Regions from separate parts of the Rhizobium sp. AC44/96 genome, predicted to be linked through region 1. Evidence: riboswitches for the same ligand, from Rfam matches in the RefSeq annotation. Region 1 holds a riboswitch; each other region holds the start of a gene.

Region 1 (8,061 bases):
TACGGTTGCCTCGCACCTGTCGATCAAGATCACCGAGAAGCAGGAGATGCTGGAAACCACCAGCGTCAAGGCTCGCCTCGAAAAGGCGCTCGGTTTCATGGAAGGTGAGATCTCGGTCCTTCAGGTCGAGAAGCGCATCCGCTCGCGCGTCAAGCGCCAGATGGAGAAGACCCAGCGCGAGTACTACCTGAACGAACAGATGAAGGCGATCCAGAAGGAGCTCGGCGACGGCGAAGAAGGCCGCGACGAGATGGCCGAACTGGAAGAGCGCATTTCCAAGACCAAGCTGTCGAAGGAAGCCCGCGAAAAGGCCGATGCCGAGCTGAAGAAGCTGCGGCAGATGAGCCCGATGTCGGCTGAGGCGACTGTTGTCCGCAACTATCTCGATTGGCTGCTCGGCATTCCGTGGGGCAAGAAGTCGAAGATCAAGTCGGATCTCAACAACGCCGAAAAGATCCTCGAAGCCGATCACTTCGGTCTAGACAAGGTCAAGGAGCGCATCGTCGAGTATCTGGCTGTTCAGGCTCGTGCGACGAAGATCAAGGGGCCGATCCTGTGCCTCGTTGGCCCTCCGGGTGTCGGCAAGACCTCGCTCGCCCAGTCGATCGCCAAGGCGACCGGCCGTGAGTATGTTCGCATGGCGCTCGGTGGCGTTCGTGACGAAGCTGAAATCCGCGGTCACCGCCGCACCTATATCGGTTCGATGCCTGGCAAGGTCATCCAGTCGATGAAGAAGGCGAAGAAGTCCAACCCGCTCTTCCTGCTCGATGAAATCGACAAGATGGGCCAGGATTTCCGCGGTGATCCGTCATCGGCTCTGCTCGAGGTGCTGGATCCGGCTCAGAACTCGACCTTCATGGACCACTACCTTGAGGTCGAATACGATCTGTCGGACGTGATGTTCATCACGACGGCGAACACGCTGAACATCCCTGCGCCTCTGATGGACCGCATGGAAGTCATCCGTATCGCCGGCTACACCGAAGACGAAAAGCGCGAAATCGCCAAGCGGCACCTGCTGCCGAAGGCCATCAAGGAACATGCGCTGCAGCCGAATGAATTCTCGGTTTCGGACGATGCCCTGATGGCGATCAGCCAGCAGTACACCCGCGAAGCCGGTGTCCGTAACTTCGAACGCGAATTGATGAAGCTCGCCCGCAAGGCGGTCACCGAGATCATCAAGGGCAAGACGAAGTCCGTTCATGTGACGGCCGAAAACATCGACGACTACCTGGGCGTTCCGCGCTTCCGCCACGGCGAAGCCGAACGCGAGGATCAGGTCGGCGTCGTTACCGGTCTGGCCTGGACGGAAGTCGGCGGCGAACTGCTGACGATCGAAGGCGTCATGATGCCGGGCAAGGGTCGCATGACCGTCACCGGCAACCTGAAGGAAGTGATGAAGGAATCGATTTCGGCGGCCGCATCTTACGTCCGCAGCAGAGCTGTCGATTTCGGCATCGAGCCGCCGCGCTTCGATAAGAGCGACATCCACGTGCACGTGCCGGAAGGTGCGACGCCGAAGGATGGTCCGTCGGCCGGCGTTGCCATGGCAACCGCGATCGTCTCGATCATGACCGGTATTCCGGTCGACAAGAACGTGGCAATGACAGGTGAAATCACCCTGCGTGGTCGCGTACTGCCGATCGGTGGTCTCAAGGAAAAGCTGCTTGCAGCGCTTCGCGGCGGCATCAAGAAGGTGCTGATCCCGGAAGAGAACGCCAAGGACTTGGCGGAGATTCCGGATAACGTGAAGAACAACATGGAGATCATCCCCGTGTCCCGCATGGGCGAGGTGATCAAGCATGCTCTGGTCCGCAGGCCGGAGCCGATCGAGTGGGATGGAACAGTCGAAACGCCGGTCATCGCGACGGTCGAAGGGCTCGATGAAACTGGCGCAACCATAGCTCACTGAGCCTTGTTTGCCACATTCGTGCCCAATTGCTTAAAAACCCTGAAAAGGCTGGCGTTTTCGCCAGCCTTTTTTTGTGAAAACCATGTGTAGACGCTTGCATTTCCTTGATTTGCAGGGTCTTTGGGGTGCGGCGGGCCTGATGAACCTTATTCTGTGCCAGCTTATAGATTTGAGTCGTTTCGAACCATTTAGAAAGGGGTGGAAACATGAACAAGAATGAACTCGTGTCCGCAGTTGCCGAAAAGGCAGGACTCTCGAAGACCGATGCTGCTTCCGCAGTTGACGCAGTTTTCGAAGTTGTCCAGGCTGAACTCAAGGGCAAGGGCGACGTTCGCCTCGCTGGTTTCGGTAGCTTCACCGTTTCCCATCGCGCAGCCACCAAGGGCCGCAACCCGTCCACCGGCGCTGAAGTCGATATCCCGGCTCGCAACGTGCCGAAGTTCACGCCCGGCAAGGGCCTGAAGGATGCCGTCAACGGCTGATTGGATTTGACTTGGCTGCCGGACAACGAGGCCGGCGGCACAGGTTTTAGAGGGTTCGGCGCAAGCTGGACCCTTTTCGCGTTTTTATGACCTTGCTGATCTTGCGACTTTGTTTTACGCCATTGGTGTTCTCAGGGCGGGGTGAAAGTCCCCACCGGCGGTAAGAGCATTTGCTTGAGCCCGCGAGCGCTTTTCCGGCCACGTCGGAAAGGGTCAGCAGATCCGGTGCAATTCCGGAGCCGACGGTCATAGTCCGGATGAAAGAGAATGAACGTCGTTTGATCGCGAAGGCCGATGCCGACGCGTGATATCGGCGCTCATGCGTCCTGATTTGTGTTGGTCCCTTGTTTCGGATGAATGACATGAATCAGACTTCCCCATTGACCGCTTCCAAGTCGCGCGCGCTTGCCGGCGCCGGCTGGATGGTACTTGCAGGGATCGCTTTCGCGATCCTCAACGTCATCACGCAGTGGCTGACGATGAAGCTGGCGTTTCCCTCCGCATCAGCCGCTTTCTGGCAATATGCATTCGCTTTGCTGTTCTCCCTGCCGTTCCTGAAAAAGGTCGGCCTTTCCGCCATGCGGACCAGTTACCCCTGGCGCCACGCCGTTCGCGTTGCCCTGGCCTCCTTCGGCGTGCTGGCCTGGGTTGCGGGGCTCGCGTCTGTCCCGATCTGGCAGGCGATCGCACTCGTGATGACGTCTCCCTTCTTCATCATCCTCGGCGCCCGGCTGTTTCTTGGCGAACGTGTTGGAACCGCCCGTTGGGCAGCGACCGCAGTCGGTTTCATAGGCGCGATGATCATCCTGCAGCCGTGGTCGGATGCCTTTACCTGGGCTGCCCTGCTGCCGATACTCTCCGCGTTGCTGTGGGGAGCCTCGTCCCTGATCACCAAGAGCCTCACCGGGATCGAGCGCCCAGAGACGATCACCGTCTGGCTGCTGGTCTTGCTGACGCCGATCAATGGTGGCCTGGCGCTTGCCGCGGATTTCGCCATCCCGACCGGCATGACCCTCGTGCTCTTCGTTCTGGCTGGCCTGTTGACCGTCATGGCGCAGTATTTCCTGACGCTCGCCTACACCGTGGCCGACGCCACTTACGTGCAGCCGTTCGATGATCTCAAGCTGCCCCTGAACGTACTGGCCGGCTGGCTGTTCTTCGGTTACGCGCCGGCGGGCTACCTCTGGCTCGGTGCTTTCCTGATCCTCGGCGCCTCTATCTTCATCATGCAAAATGAAATGAAGCGGGAGCGGGCAGGCGGCTGATCCACAGCTGACCAGCGGGCGGTCACGCATATGTTATCGCCCGTTCCAGAAGCCGACAGAAATGTCATATCGTTGTGATCTCACCCCCCTAGGCGGAGTGCGTTTCTTATAGCGCCAATGGGGGTATCCATAGTGAAGACGATTTTTTCCACCGCAGCAGCCTTGCTTTTGACCGCAGGTATCGCAGCCGCTGCAGACTATGTTTCCTATCTCGATTTTCCGCAGCCGAAGGATGACAGCAAGGAGTTCTTCACGGCGATCGAGATCCCGCAGGGAAGCATCATCAAGTACGAGATCGACGCCGATACCGGCCACATCGTCGTTGACCGCTTCCAGTCGATGCCGGTGGCCTATCCGGCCAACTATGGCTCGATCACCAGCTCGCTCGGCGGTGACGGTGATCCGCTCGACGCGATCGTCTACACACGCGAACCGGTCGCTCCCGGCGCAATCATCCGGGTGCGCGCGATCGGTGTGCTGAAGATGATCGACGGTGGCGAGGTCGACGACAAGATTGTTGCCGTGCCGACGACCGACATCGATCCGACCTACGACAAGGTCAAGGAAATCACCGATCTTCCGGAGATCGAGCAGGAGCGCCTGCAGGCCTTCTTCCGCGTCTACAAGCAGCTTCCGGCAAAGCGCAAGGTCGTCGAGCTGAACGGCTTTGAAAATGCCGAGAAGGCGCAGTCGGAAGTCGCCACCGCCATCAAGGCCTATGCCGACAAGAAGTAATTCGAGCCGCACTCTCAAAGAAATGGCCGGGTTTTGCCCGGCCATTTTTGTATCTACCAGCGCTGATGCACGTGCGGCCCGATCAGCCGCTCGTAGATCTCGCGGGTGGCATCCATGACGTCCTGCGAAAGCGGCGCAAGGCTGGCCGCGGCCGCGTTGGCTTTGGCCTGCTCGGCATTGCGAGCGCCGGGGATCACGACGGTGACGGCGTCGCTCATCAGGATCCAGCGAAGCGCGAATGCGGCCATGGAGGCGCCGGCCGGAACCAGCTTGCGCACTTCCTCGACGGCTTGAAGGCCAACCTCGAAAGGCACACCGGCAAACGTTTCGCCGACGTCGAAGGCTTCGCCGTGACGGTTGAAGTTGCGGTGGTCGTCGCTCGCGAACGTCGTTTCCCGGTTGATCTTGCCGGAGAGAAGGCCGCTTGCCAGCGGCACGCGGGCGATGACGGCGATGTTCTTGCGGCGCGCTTCCTGGAAGAACAGATGATCCGGTCGCTGGCGGAAGATATTGTAGATGATCTGGATGCTGACGACGCCGGGATATTCGATCGCCTTCAACGCTTCCTCGACCTTTTCAACGCTGACGCCGTAGCCCCGGATCTTGCCGGCCTTCTGCAGTTCGTTCAGCCCTTCGAAGACTTCGGGACGATAAAGGACCTCTGTCGGCGGGCAGTGCAGCTGAACCAGATCCAGACTGTCGACGCGCAGGTTCCTGAGGCTGCGATCGATGAAGCCTTCGAGGTTGGCCTTGGTGTAGCCATCGGCCATATGCGGATTGAGCCGGCGACCGGCTTTGGTCGCCACCATCGGGCGCTCGCCGCCACGGCTTTCAAGCACATCGGCGATGATCTTTTCCGAACGCCCGTCACCATAGACGTCTGCCGTGTCGATGAAGGTCATGCCGGCATCGAGGGCGGCGTTGAGCGCTGCGCGTCCGTCCGCTTCCGTGACATCGCCCCAGGCGCCGCCGATCTGCCATGCGCCAAAACCGATGTTGGTGACAGTATGGGGCAGATGGCCGAATGAATGTTGCTTCATGAAAATCCTCCACGTGATCAAGTGTTCCCGGCACTAGCAGCGAGCCGGGCAGGGGGCAAGCGTCGGGGCAGAAGATAGGGCGGCCAGCGGGTCGCGTCGCATCTATTTTATGGAGAGCCTTGGCCGTCCCAGGCGTCCTGTCCCTTGGACGGTGGCGATCTATATCCTACGATCGGACGATAACGTTGAGTTCAATTCGCAAGGGAGCGTGCAGTGGAGATCAAACCCGTCGGAAGCGGGCCTTCGATGAAGGCGCCTGCCGAATACTTCACCGGTGCCGTGCGTCAGGACCCACTGATGGATACCCCCGAGCCGGCACGGGTCAGGGCCGTCAGCGTGACTTTCGAGCCGGGCGCCCGCACCGCATGGCACACCCACCCATTGGGGCAAACGCTGATCATCACATCAGGCAAGGGCCTGGCGCAAAGCTGGGGCGGCCCGCTTCAGGAAATCCGCGCCGGCGACTCCGTGTGGTTCGCGCCTGGTGAAAAGCATTGGCACGGCGCCGCGCCGGATACTGCCATGACCCATATCGCCATCCACGAGGCCCTGGATGGCAAGGCCGCTGACTGGATGGAACAAGTCAGCGACGAGCAATATGCGGGAAAGGCCTGAGGCGGTTCAGAGCCGCTTCAGGCAATAGGAAAAGTGAGCGTGCGATTCGACCGTCAGGAACTCGAATTGCCAGCCATAGTCCTTGCAGAATTTCGTGACGGCCTCGACCACGCCGTAAACGATCGGCTTGACCGTGTTGCCGGTGCAGAAATCATGGCCGGCAATCCGGCCGGTCCGTTTGACCTTCTTCTCGCAGAGCAGAAGCTCCTGCCATGTCAGTTCGAACGAGTGGTCGGTGTCGATATAGGCCCAATCGAGAAAGTCGTCTTCGAACTCGGCAAGCTTTTCGAGCGACGTGCCCTGCATCAGGTGCAGCTGGCCGCTATCGATCTGCTGCTTGAACTGGGTATGGATCTGGTCGAGGCCGGAGCTGTAGCGATCCATGCTCCACGGATCGATGAGATAAAGTTGCGCCGGGCGATTCTTCTCCAGAATCTCGGCGGTGTACTCGCCGAATGCCGCCCCGACCTCGACGCCGATGCCGCCATTCGGAATGCGATAGAGCAATTCGCCGCGATCCGGCAGCAGCCGCGCATTTTCCATGTGATGGGCAGCAAGCTGCGTCCTCGGCATGCTCGCCCTTTGTGCCTGCCGTTCTTCGCGTGTTTTCATGATGATATCTCGGATGATGATGCCTGTGGGCTCCCCGCCGGCGCGGCCGGAAGCAAGATGCTCATATAGCCAACCGGGCGGCCGCTTGGCTACCCCATGGGCCGTCATGGGTGGGTGAGGCGGAAGATGCGAGCGCCGCGTTACACTTCCGGTTCCCACCGTTTGGCGCCAGGGCGCAACAGCGAGAGAAAATGCAGGCCCTTTTAGATTCCCTTTCAGATCGTTGCTCTAGCATTCCAGAAGGTGTGTCCTTCATCGCGAAATTATCGAAAGGAAAGAAGGCGGTCCTCGTCAACTAGGGAAGCTCGTTTATTCGTACTCTCGCGTCGGCAAGCCTCCAGCGAGGCCATTCGCCCAGCACCGGCTACGAATCGGCGAGCAGGTAAGATGCACCACGCGCAAGAGAAGGCGAATCTCTCTTCATCGCGCTGCGTTTCCGAGGCTCATTTTTCCAACCACTTCGCCCCTACTCGAATATCGCTGTTCTATCAACCGCGTACAGCCAACTGGCAGTCCTGTAGGGGTGTTGCTCTCCGGGCCGTTCGGTACAGCGGCTTCGGTGCGTATTGCTGACGAAGCGGTGGGTGCGGATTTCCATTGACGTCGTCGTGGCTGCAGAGTTCGATATGAAGCGACATGGGTGAGGGCGCGCGATGGACTACCAAGAAATCGGTGAGCGTCGGAGACAGCTGCGTATAGACGGCTTTGCGACACTTGCAGATGTTGGCTTTGATGGGGACTGGGTAAGCCCCTACCAGATATCATCTCGGTCTAAGACCGGTCCCGTGCTGCTTGCGCTGCACTGGCTGGATGTGTCGTCAATCACCCAACATCATGCAATCTTGACCAAGCTCGGGTTCCTCCCCGGCATTCTCTTCAACAAGGTCTTAGGCCAAGCCCTCGTTGAGTCGGGTCTCACCCGCTCACACATCTACGTCACTCAGGCATTTCATTTACTGCCCAAGGAACAGCGATCGGAAGGCATTTCGCGCGCCAATGTGGATATCTCGTTCGACCAAGTTACACGGCACGAGCTTTCGGGGAGACGTGTTATCGCTCTCGGAGGCGTCGCCACGGCAGCATGTCGGCGGCACGGTATTTCTCACACCGTCGTTTGCCACCCAAGCGCAAGGGGGCGCACGATATCGGACAAGGCGTTGGAAATCGGCACAGCCCTCGCTGGGTAGGAGGGGGACAACACATCGCGTCGCCCGGGGGCATGACGCTTCGGTATTGAAATATGCGGCCAAAAAGGGAGGAAAATGGTGGGCGATGAGAGACTCGAACTCCCGACATCCTCGGTGTAAACGAGGCGCTCTACCAACTGAGCTAATCGCCCGCTCGCTGTGCGGATCATGTCCGCCGCGTCGGTGGCCGTGATCTATGCGGATCGCGGACAA
Region 2 (8,061 bases), on a different contig from region 1:
AATCGGCGGACAAATGGAAAGTCATGCGGGACACTTCGGCGGCCATGGAACCGCTCGGGCTGCAGTCGAACAGCCTCGCGGTTCTCGACGCATTGTTGAGCTTCTATCCGGAAAACGAACTGCGCCAGGACGCGCAACTGATCGTCTTCCCATCGAACGTGCAGCTGTCGCTCAGAGCTCACAGCATGCCGGGATCCACGCTTCGGCGCCACCTGGCATCACTGGTCGAAGCGGGATTGATCGTGCGAAAGGACAGCGCCAACGGCAAGCGCTTCGCCCGCAAGGATGACGCCGGCGATGTCGAGAGCGCTTTCGGCTTTGATCTTTCTCCGCTGCTTGCCCGTGCGGAAGAGCTGGCGGCGCTGGCTCAGCAGGTCGTCGCGGCCCGTGCGGCCTTCAGGAAGGCCAAGGAGAACCTGACAATTTGCCGTCGCGACGTTCGCAAGCTGATAACCGCAGCGATGGAGGAGGGGGCCGACGGTGACTGGCAGGCTGTCGAAGCCATTTATATCGCGCTGATCGCCCGTCTCCCGCGCGCACCATCGATCGACGACGTGATGAGAATTCTCGATGAAATGGAAATGTTGAAGCAAGAGATCCTCAACAGGCTGGAAATTCAGGAAAAAACAGAAAATACCAGCACCAATGATGCTCATATCGAGCGGCACATACAGAATTCAAACACCAACTTCTTAAATGAAATTGAACCAAGCTCTGAAAAAGAGCTAGGGGCGAAATCGAGCCAAATGGTCCGGCCGACCAGTGAGCCGCTGAAGGCTTTCCCTCTTGGGGTCGTGCTGAAGGCCTGCCCTCAGGTGGCTGATTACGGACCGGGCGGCGCAATTGCGAGTTGGCGCGATCTGATGTCGGCGGCCGTGGTGGTCCGATCGATGCTTGGGATCAGCCCGTCGGCCTATCAGGATGCTTGTGAAATCATGGGGCCGGAGAATGCGGCGGCGACCGTGGCCTGCATTCTGGAGCGGGCGAACATGATCAACTCTCCGGGTGCCTACCTCCGCGATCTGACCCGTCGGACGGAACGTGGCGAATTTTCGCTCGGGCCGATGATCATGGCGCTACTCAAGGCGAACGGAGAAAGAGGCCTGAAGGCAGGATAGCCGTGGGCGGATTGCGCACCGGCGAGGTGCTGAACGATGCCCTTTTCACAACGACTGCTTGCTGGGAGCGCAGTTCGCGAACCGGTCCGGTCGACGTTGGAATGATAGAGGAGTGGCTGTGTTATTTACCGGAAATAGCCGCCTCCCCAGAATGGAGAGGCGGCTCCCCCGCCCTTTTTCGCCTAGCGGCAAACGGTGCGGTATTTCGTTATCCGGTGATGGTGGTTCCACACATGGTACGGCTGTTTCCAGCAATGGTCATATCGCACGTGATGTCGGTCGTGATGATAGCGGTCCTGGTAATATCTGTGGTCACTCCGACCCTGCTCGCCAATGCGGATGGTAACGCTGTCAGCGTAAGAAGGGGCTGCGGTTGCAGCAAGCGATGACATAGCAAGAACGGTCGCGACGATAAGTCTCTTCATTACATTCTCCATTGATTTCAGAGACATAAACGTTCGAGTTTCCTATTGGTTTCATCCAATTTCGGTCGAGACCAGAACACCAGGCCGAATAGTCGGCGTCGTCGCGCTCTGACGACAGAGCATCGAGGATGGCGCGCGGGTACGCATTTCTCGACGGGAAATGCCTGCTGCGTCGGAGTGATTAGGGTCGGGAGAAGGGGAAGATTTCTATGAAAAGAGGTGCGCGAACCAAATCTGTAGACAGTTGCTGGGCGCTGCATTTGTAGTCGTCTCGAAGCAGAAAACCTTGCCACTTCGAGACGAGATTGTGAGTGGAGATCAGGCCGCCTTCACGGGCAGAGCGGCCGCTGTTCTAAATGCGATCAGGTCTTCGATCGTGATCAGATGAAGGCCGTGGCGTTCTGCAAAGATCTCAAGGTCGGGAAGGCGTGCCATCGTGCCATCGTCCTTTGCGACTTCGCAGATGACGCCGGAAGGGGAAAGGCCGGCCAGCCGTGCAAGATCAACGGCAGCTTCGGTGTGACCCGGGCGAGACAGGACCCCATTCGGATGGGCGCGCAGGGGAAAGATGTGACCAGGCCGAGCGAATTCCTCGGGACGGGTTCCTTCCCGCACAAGCGCGCGGACGGTCGCTGCCCGGTCGGCGGCTGAAATGCCGGTGGTCGTTTCCGGGATGTAGTCGACGGAGACGGTGAATGCCGTCTTCAGAACTTCGGTGTTGCGAGGAACCATCAGCGGAATGTCGAGCTCATCGAGCCGCTCGCCTTCCATGGCGACGCAGATGAGACCACGAGCGTGGTTCATCATGAATGCGATCGCCTCAGGCGTGATCGCTTCCGAAGCAATTACCAGATCGCCTTCGTTTTCGCGGTCCCGGTCATCGACGACCACAACGATCTCGCCACGGCCAATCGCGGCAACCGCATCTTCAATCTTCGAAATAGTCATTCATCGTGCCTTTCAAGGGTTAGCCGTTTGACCGGCGTGCATGGCCTTTAACAGCCATCATTATCCCTTGGGCGAACAAGCACACGACACGCCGCACCCAAGGCGGCGTTCGCTGCGTTGCTCTCTTCCATCCGGACTTTAACCGTCGGCTCCGGCATCTCACCGGATCTGCTGACCCTTCGTTTTCACGAAGGCGCTCGCGGGCTCCGAGTCTCCTCGATACCGCCGGTGGGGAATTGCACCCCGCCCTGAGAACAAATGTAACATAGACAATCGATAGCCGGTTCCGCAAGGGGGCTCGGCGCGTTCAACCGATGAGAACGAGGTTCCATTGGTGAACACACTGTTTCCCGTCGCCGAATAACGGTTACGACATGATCAGGCCGCCATCGACGTTGATGGTCTGGCCGGTGATGTAGGCCGCGTCGTCACTGGCAAGGAAGGTAACAAGGCCGGCGACGTCTTCGCCCGATCCTGCGCGCTTCATCGGAATTCCCTCGACCCATTCCTTCATGAGTTCGCCGGGAGCGTAATTGCCTAGAAGCTTGCCCCACGCCTGATCGTTATAGGCCCACATGTCCGTTTCGATGATGCCGGGGCAGAACGCGTTGACGGTGATCTTTTCCGTCGCGACTTCCTTGGCAAGGCTTTGGGTAATGCCGACAACACCCATCTTCGAAGCCGCGTAGTGCGGTGTGAAGATGAAGCCGTCGCGTGCCTGGCCGGAGGCGGTATTGATGATGCGGCCACCACGTCCGTGCTTTCGCATCCGCAAGATTGCTTCCTGCGCACAGAGGAAGACGCCCTTGGTGTTGACGGCCAGAACCTTGTCCCATTCGTTCTCGGTCATGTCCTCGATGCGGGCGATCGTGATCACGCCGGCATTCTGGATCGAGACGTCGACTGCACCGAATGCTGTCTCGGCGGCGTCGTAGAGAGCCTTGACGCTTGCCTTGTCGGTCACGTCGCCGACGAAGGAAATTGCCTTTCCGCCATCCGACTTGATCTGCTCGGCCACGGCGTGGACCGAATCTTCGTTTGCGGAGACGACCAGATTGGCGCCTTCCCTGGCAAAACGCTTGGCGATCGCCGCTCCAATCCCGCGGCTGGCACCCGTGATCACCACGGTCTTGTTGTCGAAGCGGCTCATGTTGTCATCCTTTCATGGTGTCAGCTAAGTTCAGCTGGCGGCTTGCGGAAGCCGCCAGCTTTCTGGTGGTGCCGGATCAGCCGGCCGCCGAGATGATGCCTGCGAAATCTGTTGCCTTGAGCGATGCTCCACCGACGAGGGCGCCGTCGACATTCCCGACGCTGAAAATCTCGCCTGCATTGCTGGCCTTCACCGATCCTCCGTAGAGGATACGAACGATCCGACCGTCCGAGCCCAATGCATCGACGAGGAGTTTGCGGATGGACGAGTGGACCTCGGCGATTTGTTCGAGCGTTGGAACGAGCCCGGTACCGATCGCCCAGACCGGTTCATAGGCGATCGCAGTGTTGCTTGAGGTGGCGCCGGCGGGAATTGAGCCACGCAACTGCTCGGCGACCACTTCGATCGCCCTTCCCTCGTTGCGTTCGCTTTGTGTCTCGCCCACGCAAACAATGGCGATGAGCCCGGCTTGATGCGCGGCGGCGGTCTTGGCCGCGACGATTTCATCGTCCTCGCCGTGAGCGAGACGTCGCTCCGAGTGTCCGACAATCACGTATCGGGCGCCAGCATCTGCCAGGATCTCGGCGGAGACGTCACCGGTGTAGGCGCCGGACACCTTCGCGTGGCAATCCTGCGCACCGATGATGATGTTCGTTTCCTCGACCTGGGTGACCGCCCGGTCGATCAGCGTGAAGGGCGGGCAGACGACGATATCGCACGCCGTACTGCCCGTTAGTCCCTTCAGCGCGACGATCTCAGCCAGGGAGGAAGCGAGACCGTTCATTTTCCAGTTGCCTGCGATCAGCTTTTTCATCGGATCACCAGCAGCAGAAGCCGCCATCGACGAGGAGGTCGACGCCCGTGACAAAACTTGCGGCGTTCGAGAGCAGGAACACGGCCGGTCCGACCATTTCATCGACTGATGCCATGCGCTGCATCGGTGTCTGCTCTTCGAAAAGTTTGGTCTGGTGAACCATTTCGGGCCGGGTGTTCATCGGCGTCGCGGTATATCCAGGCGAGATCGTGTTGACGCGGATGCCGCGGTCGACCCATTCCATCGCCATTGATTTTGACATGTGGATCACACCCGCTTTCGACGCGTTGTAATGCGCCTGGCTCAGTCCGCGGTTGACGATAACGCCGGACATCGATGCGATGTTGACGATTGCGCCGCGTCCATTCTTGAGCATGGCGCGTGCTTCGGCCTGGCAGGAAAGGAAGATGCCCTTAAGGTTGATATCCATCAACGTCTGATACTGGTCTTCTTCCATCTCTTCGGCGGGGTTGGCGTTTGCGATCCCGGCAGCGTTGACCGCGAGCGTCAGCGCGCCGAGGTCTGCCTCCGTCCGGGCGACCGCGTCGGCGAGCGAGGATTTGCTGGTGACGTCGGCGGCGATCTGGATCGAGCGGCGACCGGCGGCCGCGATGTGCTTGGCGGTGTTTGCCAGGCCATCGTCGGTGCGGCGATCAAGCAGTGCAACGTCCGCGCCACACTGGGCGAGACCGATTGCAATTCGTTGACCGATACCGCTTCCGGCGCCGGTCACCATGGCGACCTGGCCGCTGAGATCGAAAAGCTTCGGCGCGTTCAGAGTGATGTCGGACACCGCTCTTCCTTTCTTTGTTTTCCTAGATTGTTGCCAGTTCCATGACAGACACGTCGTTTGCCTCTTCACGGGACAAAATGCCTGCCTGCGTGCCTTGAGCGAGCACGAGAATTCTGTTTGAGACGCCGAGAACCTCTTCGAGATCGGAGCTGACGACGATAACCGCGACGCCTTGTCGGGCGAGATTGGCGATAATGTCGTAAATACCGGCTCGTGCACCGACATCGATCCCTCGCGTCGGCTCGTCGAGAACGACCACCTTGGGATCGCGCATCAGCCACTTGGCGATGACGACCTTTTGCTGGTTGCCACCCGAGAGATCCGATGCAAGTTGCTCCGCCCGTCCCTTGACGCCAAACTTGGCGACCGCTTTGTCGGCGAACGAGCGCTTGATGCCGGCTGTGATCCAGCCGCTGCCGAGCTTGTCGAGGTTCGCGTAGATGATGTTTTCGCCAATGCGATGCCCGACGACGAGCCCCTGTTCCTTTCGATCCTCGGGTACCATGACGATCCCCCTGGATATCGCGTCCGCCGGATCGCGAAGCTTGAGGTTCACGCCTTCGAGCTTGATCGATCCAGCGCTGACGGGATCCGCGCCTGCGATCGCGCGAACAAGTTCGGTGCGGCCGGCACCGACGAGGCCGGCAATGCCGAGGATTTCGCCGGCATGAACGTCGAACGTGACGTCACGGAACGAATCTTCCGGTGACGTAAGACCGGATACCTGAAGAACCGGCCGGCTGGACGGTTCTGGCAGAGGTGGAAACATGCGATCGAGCGAACGGCCCACCATGCTCTCGACGATTGTCCGGACGGGCGTCGCGCTGTCTGCAAATTCGTGAACACGCTCGCCATCGCGTAGGACCACGATCCGGTCGGTAATCTTCTTGATCTCTTCCATGCGGTGGGAAATGTAGATGATACCCACGCCTTCGGAACGAAGCTTTCTGACCTGTTCGAACAGCGCCTCGGTTTCGGCACCGCCCAGTGCGGCAGTTGGCTCATCGAGGATCAAAAGCTTGGCGTTGAGAGCAAGCGCCTTGGCGATTTCGATCAGCTGCTGGTTGGCGGTGGAAAGACCAGCGACCTTTCGGGTCGCTGGAATATGCAGATTCAGTCGGGCGAGCTGCTCCTGGGCGCGGCGGACCATCTGCGCCCGGTCGACTACGCCGTTCTTCATCGGCCAACGGCCGATGAAGACATTTTCGGCAATGGACAAGTGCGGCAGAAGCTGCAGTTCCTGGTGGATCAGGACGACCCCCTTGTCGATTGCGTCGCGCGGTGCGGTTGGGGCATAGGGCTGCCCCAACCATGTCATCGTGCCTTCGGATGGCGTGCGTGACCCGGCAATGATGCCCGAAAGCGTCGATTTGCCAGCGCCGTTCTCACCGAGAAGTGCGACCACTTCGCCGGGATAGACGTCCAGGTCCACGTTTTTCAGAACCTGGAGTAGTCCGTAGCGTTTGGATATGCCCCTCAGGGAAAGAACCGGCTCGGTCACAACACACCTCCTAGAGACTTAAGACTGTATTACGGATGGTTGGCGATAAAGCCTGCGACGTTTTCCTTGGTCGTCAAGGTTGCGTCCATGAGCTGCACCGGCGGTACCTTTTCGCCAGCAACGAGCTTGATGGCGTTTGCAACTGCATCGCGGCCCATCTTCTGTGTCTGCTGGGTTGCGGTGACGTCGAAGACGCCCTTGCTCAGAGCCTCGAGTGCAGCGGTGTCACCGTCAAAGCCGCCGACAACGATCTTCTGAGACGGGTTTGCAACCTTGATTGCCTGAGCGGCGCCGAGTGCGAGGGCGTCAGCCTGAGCAAAGACGATCGAGACATCAGGGTTTGCCTGCAGCATGTTCTGCATGATCTGGAAACCTTCGTCCTGACCCCAGATGTTGGAATACTGCTCAGCAACGATCTTCACATCAGGATAGGCCTTGAGAGATTCAGCGCAGCCTTTCGAGCGGTCCTGTTCAGGCGTCGTGCCCTTCTGGCCGTGGATGATGACCATCTTGCCCTTGCCGCCAGCTTCCTTGAGGATGTAGTCGCAAACTGCCTTGGCGGAAGCGACGGAATCCGTTGCAAGGAACGTGTCGCCCGGTGCGCCTTCGGCGTTGCGGTCGACGTTCACAACAGGAACGCCGGCGCTCTTTGCAAGCTTCACCGGAACAGTCGCGGCGGCAGCACCTGCCGGAATATAGATCAGGGCGTCGATTTTCTGCGTGAGCAGGTCCTGGATCTGGTTGACCTGGGTCGGGCCGTCGCCCTTTGCATCGACCGTAACGACTTCGATGCCGCGTTTCTTGGCTTCGTCTTCGACGGCCTGCTTGATCTGGTTGAAGAAGTTTGCCTGCAGGTTCGCGACGGCGAGGCCGAGCTTCTTCACTTCGGCTGCGTGGGCAGAACCGAGGGTCAGACCGAGAATGGCTGCGGAAGCGAGCAATGTGCGCGCAAAGTTCATGTTATTTCCTCCTTCGTTGATGAACCCTTGGGTATCCTCCCCCTCGGGCAGTAATCCGCTCCAAACCTTTCGGAGAGGAATTCTTGATGCCCGCCCATGCGGGCGGGCAGGCGGCTGCTATGCAGCCCGCCGCTTACGGATGGTCTCGGCGCCAACTGCCAGAACAATGACGATGCCGATGATCACCTGCTGCAGGAATGGCGAGACATTGAGCAGATTGAGACCGTTGCGCAGGACGCCGATGATCAGCACGCCGATCAGCGTTCCACCGATGCCCCCTGCCCCGCCGGATAGAGACGTTCCACCGATCACGACGGCTGCAATGGTATCCAGTTCGTAGCCAAAGCCGCTCG
Region 3 (8,061 bases), on a different contig from region 1:
AAATTACAGGGCAGTTCGTGCATAACCTAAATCGCGCGCTGGGCAACTCCCCTACCCGCGTCTCTGCATTGCCGACGTTCGACATAGACGCCTTGCCAGAACCCCGCGACGTTATCGAGACATACGCGGCATTTGGATTCCGGTCGATCTACCTACGTCCGGTCAATCACCAAGGATTCGCGCGCAAGCGATTTCGAACACAGAACATCAGTTCCACCTGGAATGACTATGTACGCCGCTTTGTAATGGCCCTCATCGAACACAACGCAAACGCCGAGGTGCCGTTGGAGGAGTTTTATTTCTCCCACTGCCTGCGGCGCGTCCTGCGCGGAGGCCACGATAATCACGTCGACCTCAGGAATCCCAACATCGTTGGAAGCAGCTATGTGGTGATCGACCACGATGGCGCCTTCTATCCCACGGACGAAGCACGGATGGTCACCCGGTTGGGGCAAATCGATCTCCGCATGGGCAACGTCAATACCGACATCGATCGATCGATCATCGACGTCTTGAACGCTGAAGCAATAAACCTGTTCGACCCGGATTGCGTCCACTGTCCGTACCAAGCCTTCTGCGGCGTAGACGTTATCGACGAGCTCTCACGCTACGGACGGATCGACTTGCCTCGCCACCTCACTGACTTCTGTCAGAGGCATTTGGCCATCTTCGACCTGGTATTCGAACTTCTCTACTCGGAAGACGTGAAAGTGCGCGCTGCGATAGCACTATGGTCGGGTCTGAACTCGGTCGACCCCGAGCTTGCGAAGGTTCACCGATGATCGATCTCCGTATCAAGGTCGAGCCGTTGCCATTCACGGAGCCTCTCGTTGTCAGGCTTCGAGAAAGCTATGCCGCTGATCTTGGCCCCGACGACGCCATCCTGATGGGCGTCGAGGGATCGAGACGGGAGTACGACTATCGTGGCTTCTCGATCACCTTGCATGCGGATAGCAGCCTGAAGCTCGACAACGATGTCATGATGATCATGCCGGGGAAAGGCAGTGCCCGACGGCTGATCAGGGCCGACTCGGCACACAATACGCTACTGATCACCGAGCAGTGCGACCAGTTGTGCGTAATGTGCTCGCAGCCTCCGAAAAAGCAGCACGTCGATCTGTTTGAAGAGCTCGAGACCGCGGCATCTCTTGCTCCTCGCAACGCCTACATCGGACTGTCGGGAGGCGAGCCGCTGCTACACAAGCGCAAGCTCTTCGACATGCTGATGATGCTGTCGCGTGTGCGGCCCGATCTTAAGTTTCATATTCTTTCGAACGGCCAGCATTTCGAAGAAGAGGACGTCGAGCTCTTACAGGAGATCGGCGCTGCGCGAATCCTTTGGGGCATCCCATTGTACGCGCCGACTGCGGTCGCGCACGACGCTCTCGTCAAGAAGGACGGCGCTTTCGATCGACTGCTGGAATCCTTTGCGATCTTGTTCGAGGCTGGTTCTTCGATCGAACTGCGGACCGTGGTCATGCGACAAAATTATCCGGTTCTGCCAGAGCTTGCGTCGTTTGTTGGCATCCACCTGCCCTTTGTCGAACGCTGGGCGCTCATGCAGCTCGAGAACATCGGCTTTGGCCGCATGAACTGGGATACGAGCTTCAAGGATACGTCTGCAGAATTCGAGAATGTCGCGCGTGCGGTCGACATTGCTGCGGCGAAGGATTTGGCTATTCAGCTCTACAACTTCCCGCATTGCTCGATGCCGGAAAGGTATCGACATCTCGCTCCGGCGGCCATCTCGGACTGGAAGAACAAGTTTGAATCCTTCTGCAAGGATTGCTCTTCGAGGCAGAGCTGCGGAGGGTTCTTCGAATGGTACAATCATAGCAGGGGGTTCAAGGGGTTGGGGCCGATATGAAGCGACGCGTATTTCTCATTCCGTCATTGATTGCAGCAGGCTTTCTGCCAGCAAAGACGGACGCAATGCCACTGGATACCATTGTAAAGAAGCCCGATCCGAACTCGATCTTGGAGCGGCTTAAGATCAAACACCTGTATTCGCTGGCCGGACATCGTTCCCATTCGAGCCACAGTTCCCATAGTTCGCATTCAAGTCATCGATCCGGGAGTGGCGGCGGCTATTTTCCGAGTACCACTTACACCAGCCCATCCTATAGTGATCCCGCGCCAGCGCCTCGCTACACCGCTCCCACGTATGCGCCGCCGGCGGCTTTAGCCTCGCCCAGCCCCGCTCCTGCCCCAGCCCCAGCCCCACTAGCTAAAATAAAGCCGCTGCCCGGTACGTCGAACAAGTTCAGGCAGATCGTCATCTTGGTGCAGTCCGGCCTGACGGCGTACGGATACTATGCGGGTGCTCTCACGGGTGTCATCGACGACGACACAAGGGCTGCGTTGAGTCAGATGCAACAGGATAACAATCTAAAAGTGACGGGCACCGTTACGACCGAGGTGTTGGATGCCTTCGGAATCGCGGCGAAATAGGAACCTCAGCCCTCCACTAGCGGTCGCGGTCCGCTTGCTTACCACTCTTCGCAGGACGACCTGTCTCGGAAGCCGTGGCAACCCAACAAATTGGACCGCCGCGGCGATTTCGGGGCGATAAGGTGTCCCGTAGCCGCGGCTAGAATTGCCAATATGGTAATCGCGAACGGGCGCATTGTTCCTCTCCTCAGTATCCGCCTGGGCGAGACATAGCACTGCGGTTTCCGCACAGCGTGCCGTCCGCAGCCCTGTCATAGTAGGAATAGCAATTTCCGGGATAGGGCCGATAGGGCGCGTAGCCGCCGCCACAGTTGTTGTTGGCGCATACAGCAACGGCAGTTCCGACGACAGCCAGTGCGACCAGCGCGGCCGCAGCTTGGTTCTGCTCTTGCACCATCTTGTAGCAGTCGAGCGGGTCAATCTGGCGGCGGGCAAGCTCTTTAAGCAGGTTTTGGTAAAATGCCTGATCCTTTGTCTCCATGAGGGTGCGACAGAGCGCCGCCTTGCTCACTGCCTCTGGCTTCTTGCTAAATTCTGCCTGTGTTGTCGTGCAGCTCGCCAATGCGAACGCGATCGCCGCGACACCAATGCGTCGCGTCCAAATGCCAAATGTCACGGTATAACCCCTCAGTTTCCCGAGGCGAACATCGCAGAATCCAATACGACGTCAAATTGCATCGTAATACATCGTTAATACACGCATTGTTTGAAAAACGCTGTGGGATACTCGCCCTACATCCACATTGCCGCCTTCTTTTGCTCAACGACCGAGAAATCAACGAAGGCCGCTCGAGCCTTGGACGAATTCACCTCGCCGAGGTCCTTTGACAGCCGCGCAATCTGCGCGCTGTTCCTCTTAGACCTCTCGCCGGCGATAATCTCTGGTAACTCCAAGCCACGAATTTCATCAGCGACAGCCGATCATAGTCCCCGTCCGTCATTGAGGTCCGGCCTGCGACATGGTCGGGCCACGCCGTAGCCGTTCGTTGGACGGCTATCGGTTCTTCAACGTGGCTACTTCAGCTTCGAGATCCTTCACCCGAGCGGTCAACGCGTCGATTTGCTGTTGCCGTTCATCGACCAACGGCTGATCCACTGGAAGCACCAGCGTCCGCGTCAGGTTCGTTAACTGGGGCACCCTCACCGTTATCGCCATTGTTATGGTGTCGATTGGCGACACGCTCCGTAAGCTGATGAACTGGGTAAAACTGATGAAGGCTCGCATTTGATCTTCGTCATTCTGGCCCGTTGAAAACTACCTCGCGTCGCTGGAGGCGGTTGGATCAGCTTGATGGCTATCGATGACGAGTTGCCGTGCCCGATCGATCGGCCAAGCATTCGGAAGCTTGCATTCTTCTCCGCCTTTGAACTATCGTGCCGGTGTTCTCAGGGCGGGGTGAAATTCCCCACCGGCGGTATCAGGCCACAGCCTGGAGCCCGCGAGCGCTTCTGGCGTTGCCGGAAGGTCAGCAGATCCGGTGAGATGCCGGAGCCGACGGTATAGTCCGGATGGAAGAGGACATGGCAGGCGCATCACCTTTCGTTGTGAGAGGGTGCGCGTCCTGTCTGTTCGCTCAAGGGATCAGGCCCTCCGGGGCTATGTCGTCACTGCCGGCCCCCGCCGGCAAAACCCTTGAAAGGCATTTCAATGCTTCAAACTGCAACAACCACCCAAAAGCGCATCGCGGTCATCCGGGCTCGCTGGCATGCCGACATCGTGGACAACGCCGTGAATTCGTTTGTCGACGAATGGGGCGTTCTCGGTCGCTTCCCCTCGGACGTTGAGATTATCGACGTTCCCGGCGCCTTGGAGATACCACTCCACGCCCAGGCACTGATCGGCACCGGCAAATATGATGCCGTGATCGCTTGTGCATTTGTTGTCGACGGCGGAATCTATCGCCATGACTTCGTCGCCGGAACCGTCTTAGACGGGTTGATGCGCGTTCAGCTCGACACCGGCACACCGGTCCTCTCGGTGGTACTCACTCCCCACCATTTCCAGGAGTCGGAAGCTCAAATCGACTTCTTCAAGCGGCACTTCGTGATGAAGGGTAAGGAAGCTGCCAATGCCTGCGCGGCAATCCTTGGGGCCCGCGCGAAGCTGCTCGCCAGCGTGGAGTAAAAAGCATCGAACGGCGGCCGCCGCCTGGCCGTCGTTCTCATTCTGGGCAACAGACGTTGTTACAACAAGTCGTTCGACGGAACTGCCACACCACTCAAAATGAATTCCGTGTCCCCCTCTCGGACGGTCGAAACGCCAATCTTCTGAGATTTTAGATCTCCAGGTGTGAGGGGCTTCCACTTCACCCACGTCGGGCGAAACGAGACGGAGCCATCGCGATTCTGACGATCAGGTATCACCAGGATCGCCGAGTTGCGATTGATGATATGCTTTCCAGAAGAATACAGCGCGTCTATCTGGCGGATCAGCGACTGTCCAGCATCGGACTGTGGGCCCTTCGATGCAGCAAAAGCAGTCGCCTCGGCAGATAGGAAGATGATAAACGCCGTTGCCGTGCGCGCAGCCAACGGAGCAAGTGGTGCAGCGGCGGGTCCGAGCATCATTAAGCCGCGTCCACCGACGATGGCAGCAACGGCGGCAAGCCCAATAACGTTTGCAACAAACACGAACTGGGCGCCTAACTTTATTACATTAAGCGCCGATATCTCGCTGAGCATGGTTAGGGTCTGCGCGGTTGAAAATCCAATCTGACCCGGTCTAGGTCGCACTGACAGATAGTCGATGGTATTCGACGTCTGCCCGGTCAGGGCTGCAAACGCGCCGCTCTCGAGATATACCCCGACCGCGCTCCCCTCGAGAATTTGGCGGGCGCATTCGGTTCTCAAAACGTTAAGCAGGTGCGTCGCGACACTCTGCAAAGCGGCGATCAACGCTCCTCCCTGGAACGTTGGCGAAGTCCACTTCAGTGGGGGATGGCGCAGCACGCGGAGATCCGGAATCGAATACGCATATGCTCCTTTCGGCTTGTCGGGATACAGGAGATCCTCTGCGACTCCAAGAAAGAGCGTATCAACTAGATGACCTCTGAGGCCCCAGCCAAATTGGCGGTAGACTTCGTAGCCCTCCTGTCCATTGATTTTCCAATAGTAGTAGATCGATCCGGGCTCTTTTTCCACCGCGTGCAACTCCGCAGTGTTATTGTTCGCGGAAGCTCGCCACACGACCCCCGTTCCATCAAAGGTAGTGTAACCCTGACCCGCTCGCCAGGTCGGCGAACCACAACCAACTTGGGCCATCTTCGCATAGAATTTCGCTTCAGCTCCGGCCTGGCCCATAGGCATGTAAGAATCCGACTTAATCTCCCAGATTTCCTGCGTCGCCAACGCAACGACGTCTGCAAATCCAATGCCTCCAGGAATTGTCTTGCTCGCGCCAGGTATCGAGAACTCCGCGCGTGGCAAGCGAGCGACCTGAGCCATGAAATCCATTTGTACTAGCAGATGCTCGATCGCCCCGTACCGTGTGCGCAGGGCATTTAAGTCGAGCCCCCTCCACCAAGCAATTGTCCCGCAACTCGCTACATTGGCTTGAGCCGGTGAGTTCACCATGATCGCGCCTCAGGCAATCGTTGCGAGATTGCTTGTCACAGCTATGTCGATAGCTGACGTGGGCGTGTATTCTGCCCATTCGGCGATCAGTGCACCCTTCTCGCCCGGAAGGCGTATCACATACCGGCTTCCATTCATTCCATGCTTGTATTTCAGCATGTCGAGCTTGATGGTCGCTGAATCGAGCACTTCCGTTATCGTTGCTTGTTCTTGCCGCCCGTCCCGCAGGGTTGGGTCGTCAGAAACGACGGAATCCACGACCACCTTAGCCCCGACGGAGAGCATGTCGGTTGTATCGACCTGCACGGCCACGTTTGATAGGCCGCCATCTGGTGGATTTACTGCGGTTGTTGAGGTTACGTATACGTCTTCTTCCAGACGGGCCGCCGTCGCCATTGGGTTCGCAGGAGGAATTCCCGGATAATTTCGATCGTCGTACGCAGCGATTTCTTTTGCGATCGTCAAGTACGGCGTTGTGGTAAAACCGTTAGGATCCAGCGTCTCCTGGAAACGAACCCAGCTTTCCTCCCAGCCCTTGCGGATTGTAAGTACGACCCTCGCGCTGCCGGCGCGTAAGAAAGCTTGCCGCGTCGAATCCGGATGGCGGAGCTGTCGAATGAAATCCCAGCTTGAGGGGATATCCCAGAAGTAAGAGTAAAGGAACGTGGTCACGTTCTCCCATTCGATCGCTTGGTTTATGAACCGAACGATGTCTTCATACTGACTGATCGTCGAGATTTCCGAGGCGGATATGCCAAGTTCGTTGCTATCAAACAGCGAACCGGTCTTAACACCGCCGCCGGTCTTAGCCAGTGCGTCGACCACTGCCTGGGGCATGAAAGAGAAGTTGACCCCGAGCAGAAATCGAAGGACGGCCTTCATTATCTCGTCGCTCTCTTCCCGCCGGAGAGTCAGAGTATCGACACCCGTCAGCTTCGCTTCCAGATCGACGATCCGGGTTTGGATCTCTTGTTGCTCGCGATAGAAATCGAGCTGGGCGGCATTTACGAGGATGTTCCATACGTCGGACTTCCATTTCGCAATTAGCGACGCTGAAGGTCTCGTTCGGACTGTAAGGCCGACCCATCCTTTGTCCCCGTTGTGAAAGAAAAGCGGGACCAGGACGCGACCAACCGTACCCTCAAGGAACTTTGTGCCGTCCACGTTGACCAGGAGGATATTTGCGACCCCCAGCGGTCCGGCGCCTTGCCAGTAATACGCCGATCCCATCACTGAAAAGTTCAACTGTGGGCCGGGAATATCTCCAACCTTCGCATCTAGAAGGATTTCTGAGATCTCGTATCCGTCCGGAACATCAAACGCTACCTCACCGAACATCCAGTTCACGTTGGGAAGGTCGAATTTTGCGGAGGGTCTGAGGACCGGTCCACTGCTTGGATAGTCCGGCACCAGCACATGAAACTTGGCCGCAAGCTGCTTAAAGAGCGGCGGATCCAAAGGGTTCTGATACTTATTGTCGAGAATGGTCTCGGAATATGGGAAAACGAACGGGACGAGCCTAGATTGTAGCTCATCAAGTTCCGCATACATTGCCCGCATTGCCGAGGCAGGCTCAGGAATGACGATATCGTAAGTAAGGCGTAAGCCATATCGGTAAAGGCGCACGTTCCAACGGCGCATGAGACTGAAATAGTCGATCCGCATAGGATCGGTCAGGCTGTTGTTTTTCAGTTTTCTCGTGGTGACATTCGCCTGACCGGTCACAGCGACTGTTGAGATTGTCACCTTGTGCTCGGACGTTGAGCGAGACGAAGCCTTCCTCGTTATGCTCGATGCAAACTTACGGCTGTCGGTGGCGGACTTAGACTCACTGCCTTGATCCGTAAAACTAGTTGTAGAAGAACCGTTAATGATCGGAATCCCACCGGTAACCGTCCCCGTGATATTGAACTGGTTTCCGTGCTGGACTTGGCTGGTCACCGACTGCGATAGCTCGGTATTATCAGTCACTCCGGTTTCACTGACGTTTTCGAGGTAGTCCGTTACAATTGAGGTGAATTCCTTCGTAGTCACAGA

What was found. Region 1 has a riboswitch for FMN ahead of A6U87_RS25460 (DMT family transporter). Riboswitches for the same ligand answer to the same signal wherever they lie in the genome.
Region 2: it holds a riboswitch for FMN, as region 1 does, so the genes downstream of both, ribB (3,4-dihydroxy-2-butanone-4-phosphate synthase) here and A6U87_RS25460 (DMT family transporter) in region 1, are expected to answer to the same signal.
Region 3: it holds a riboswitch for FMN, as region 1 does, so the genes downstream of both, A6U87_RS13550 (6,7-dimethyl-8-ribityllumazine synthase) here and A6U87_RS25460 (DMT family transporter) in region 1, are expected to answer to the same signal.

What each region holds. Positions count from the first base shown of each region.
Region 1 covers NZ_LXKO01000039.1:11,090-19,150, forward strand. The annotation lists gene lon (endopeptidase La) at 1-1,912, shown strand, start outside; gene hupB (DNA-binding protein HupB) at 2,119-2,394, shown strand; FMN riboswitch at 2,518-2,667, shown strand; gene A6U87_RS25460 (DMT family transporter) at 2,757-3,659, shown strand; gene A6U87_RS25465 (inorganic diphosphatase) at 3,792-4,394, shown strand; gene A6U87_RS25470 (aldo/keto reductase) at 4,448-5,434, opposite strand; gene A6U87_RS25475 (cupin domain-containing protein) at 5,648-6,049, shown strand; gene A6U87_RS25480 (class I SAM-dependent methyltransferase) at 6,056-6,661, opposite strand; gene A6U87_RS25485 (hypothetical protein) at 7,315-7,848, shown strand; tRNA gene A6U87_RS25490 (tRNA-Val) at 7,925-8,000, opposite strand.
Region 2 covers NZ_LXKO01000025.1:327,137-335,197, forward strand. The annotation lists gene repC (plasmid replication protein RepC) at 1-1,118, shown strand, start outside; gene ribB (3,4-dihydroxy-2-butanone-4-phosphate synthase) at 1,862-2,491, opposite strand; FMN riboswitch at 2,607-2,751, opposite strand; gene A6U87_RS19080 (glucose 1-dehydrogenase) at 2,859-3,641, opposite strand; gene tpiA (triose-phosphate isomerase) at 3,718-4,455, opposite strand; gene A6U87_RS19090 (SDR family oxidoreductase) at 4,460-5,248, opposite strand; gene A6U87_RS19095 (sugar ABC transporter ATP-binding protein) at 5,271-6,749, opposite strand; gene A6U87_RS19100 (sugar ABC transporter substrate-binding protein) at 6,779-7,708, opposite strand; gene A6U87_RS19105 (ABC transporter permease) at 7,826-8,061, opposite strand, start outside.
Region 3 covers NZ_LXKO01000014.1:191,941-200,001, reverse strand. The annotation lists gene hxsB (His-Xaa-Ser system radical SAM maturase HxsB) at 1-782, shown strand, start outside; gene hxsC (His-Xaa-Ser system radical SAM maturase HxsC) at 779-1,867, shown strand; gene hxsA (His-Xaa-Ser repeat protein HxsA) at 1,864-2,451, shown strand; gene A6U87_RS13560 (hypothetical protein) at 2,639-3,067, opposite strand; gene A6U87_RS13555 (hypothetical protein) at 3,446-3,676, opposite strand; FMN riboswitch at 3,830-3,976, shown strand; gene A6U87_RS13550 (6,7-dimethyl-8-ribityllumazine synthase) at 4,100-4,576, shown strand; gene A6U87_RS13545 (hypothetical protein) at 4,636-6,024, opposite strand; gene A6U87_RS13540 (hypothetical protein) at 6,034-8,061, opposite strand, start outside.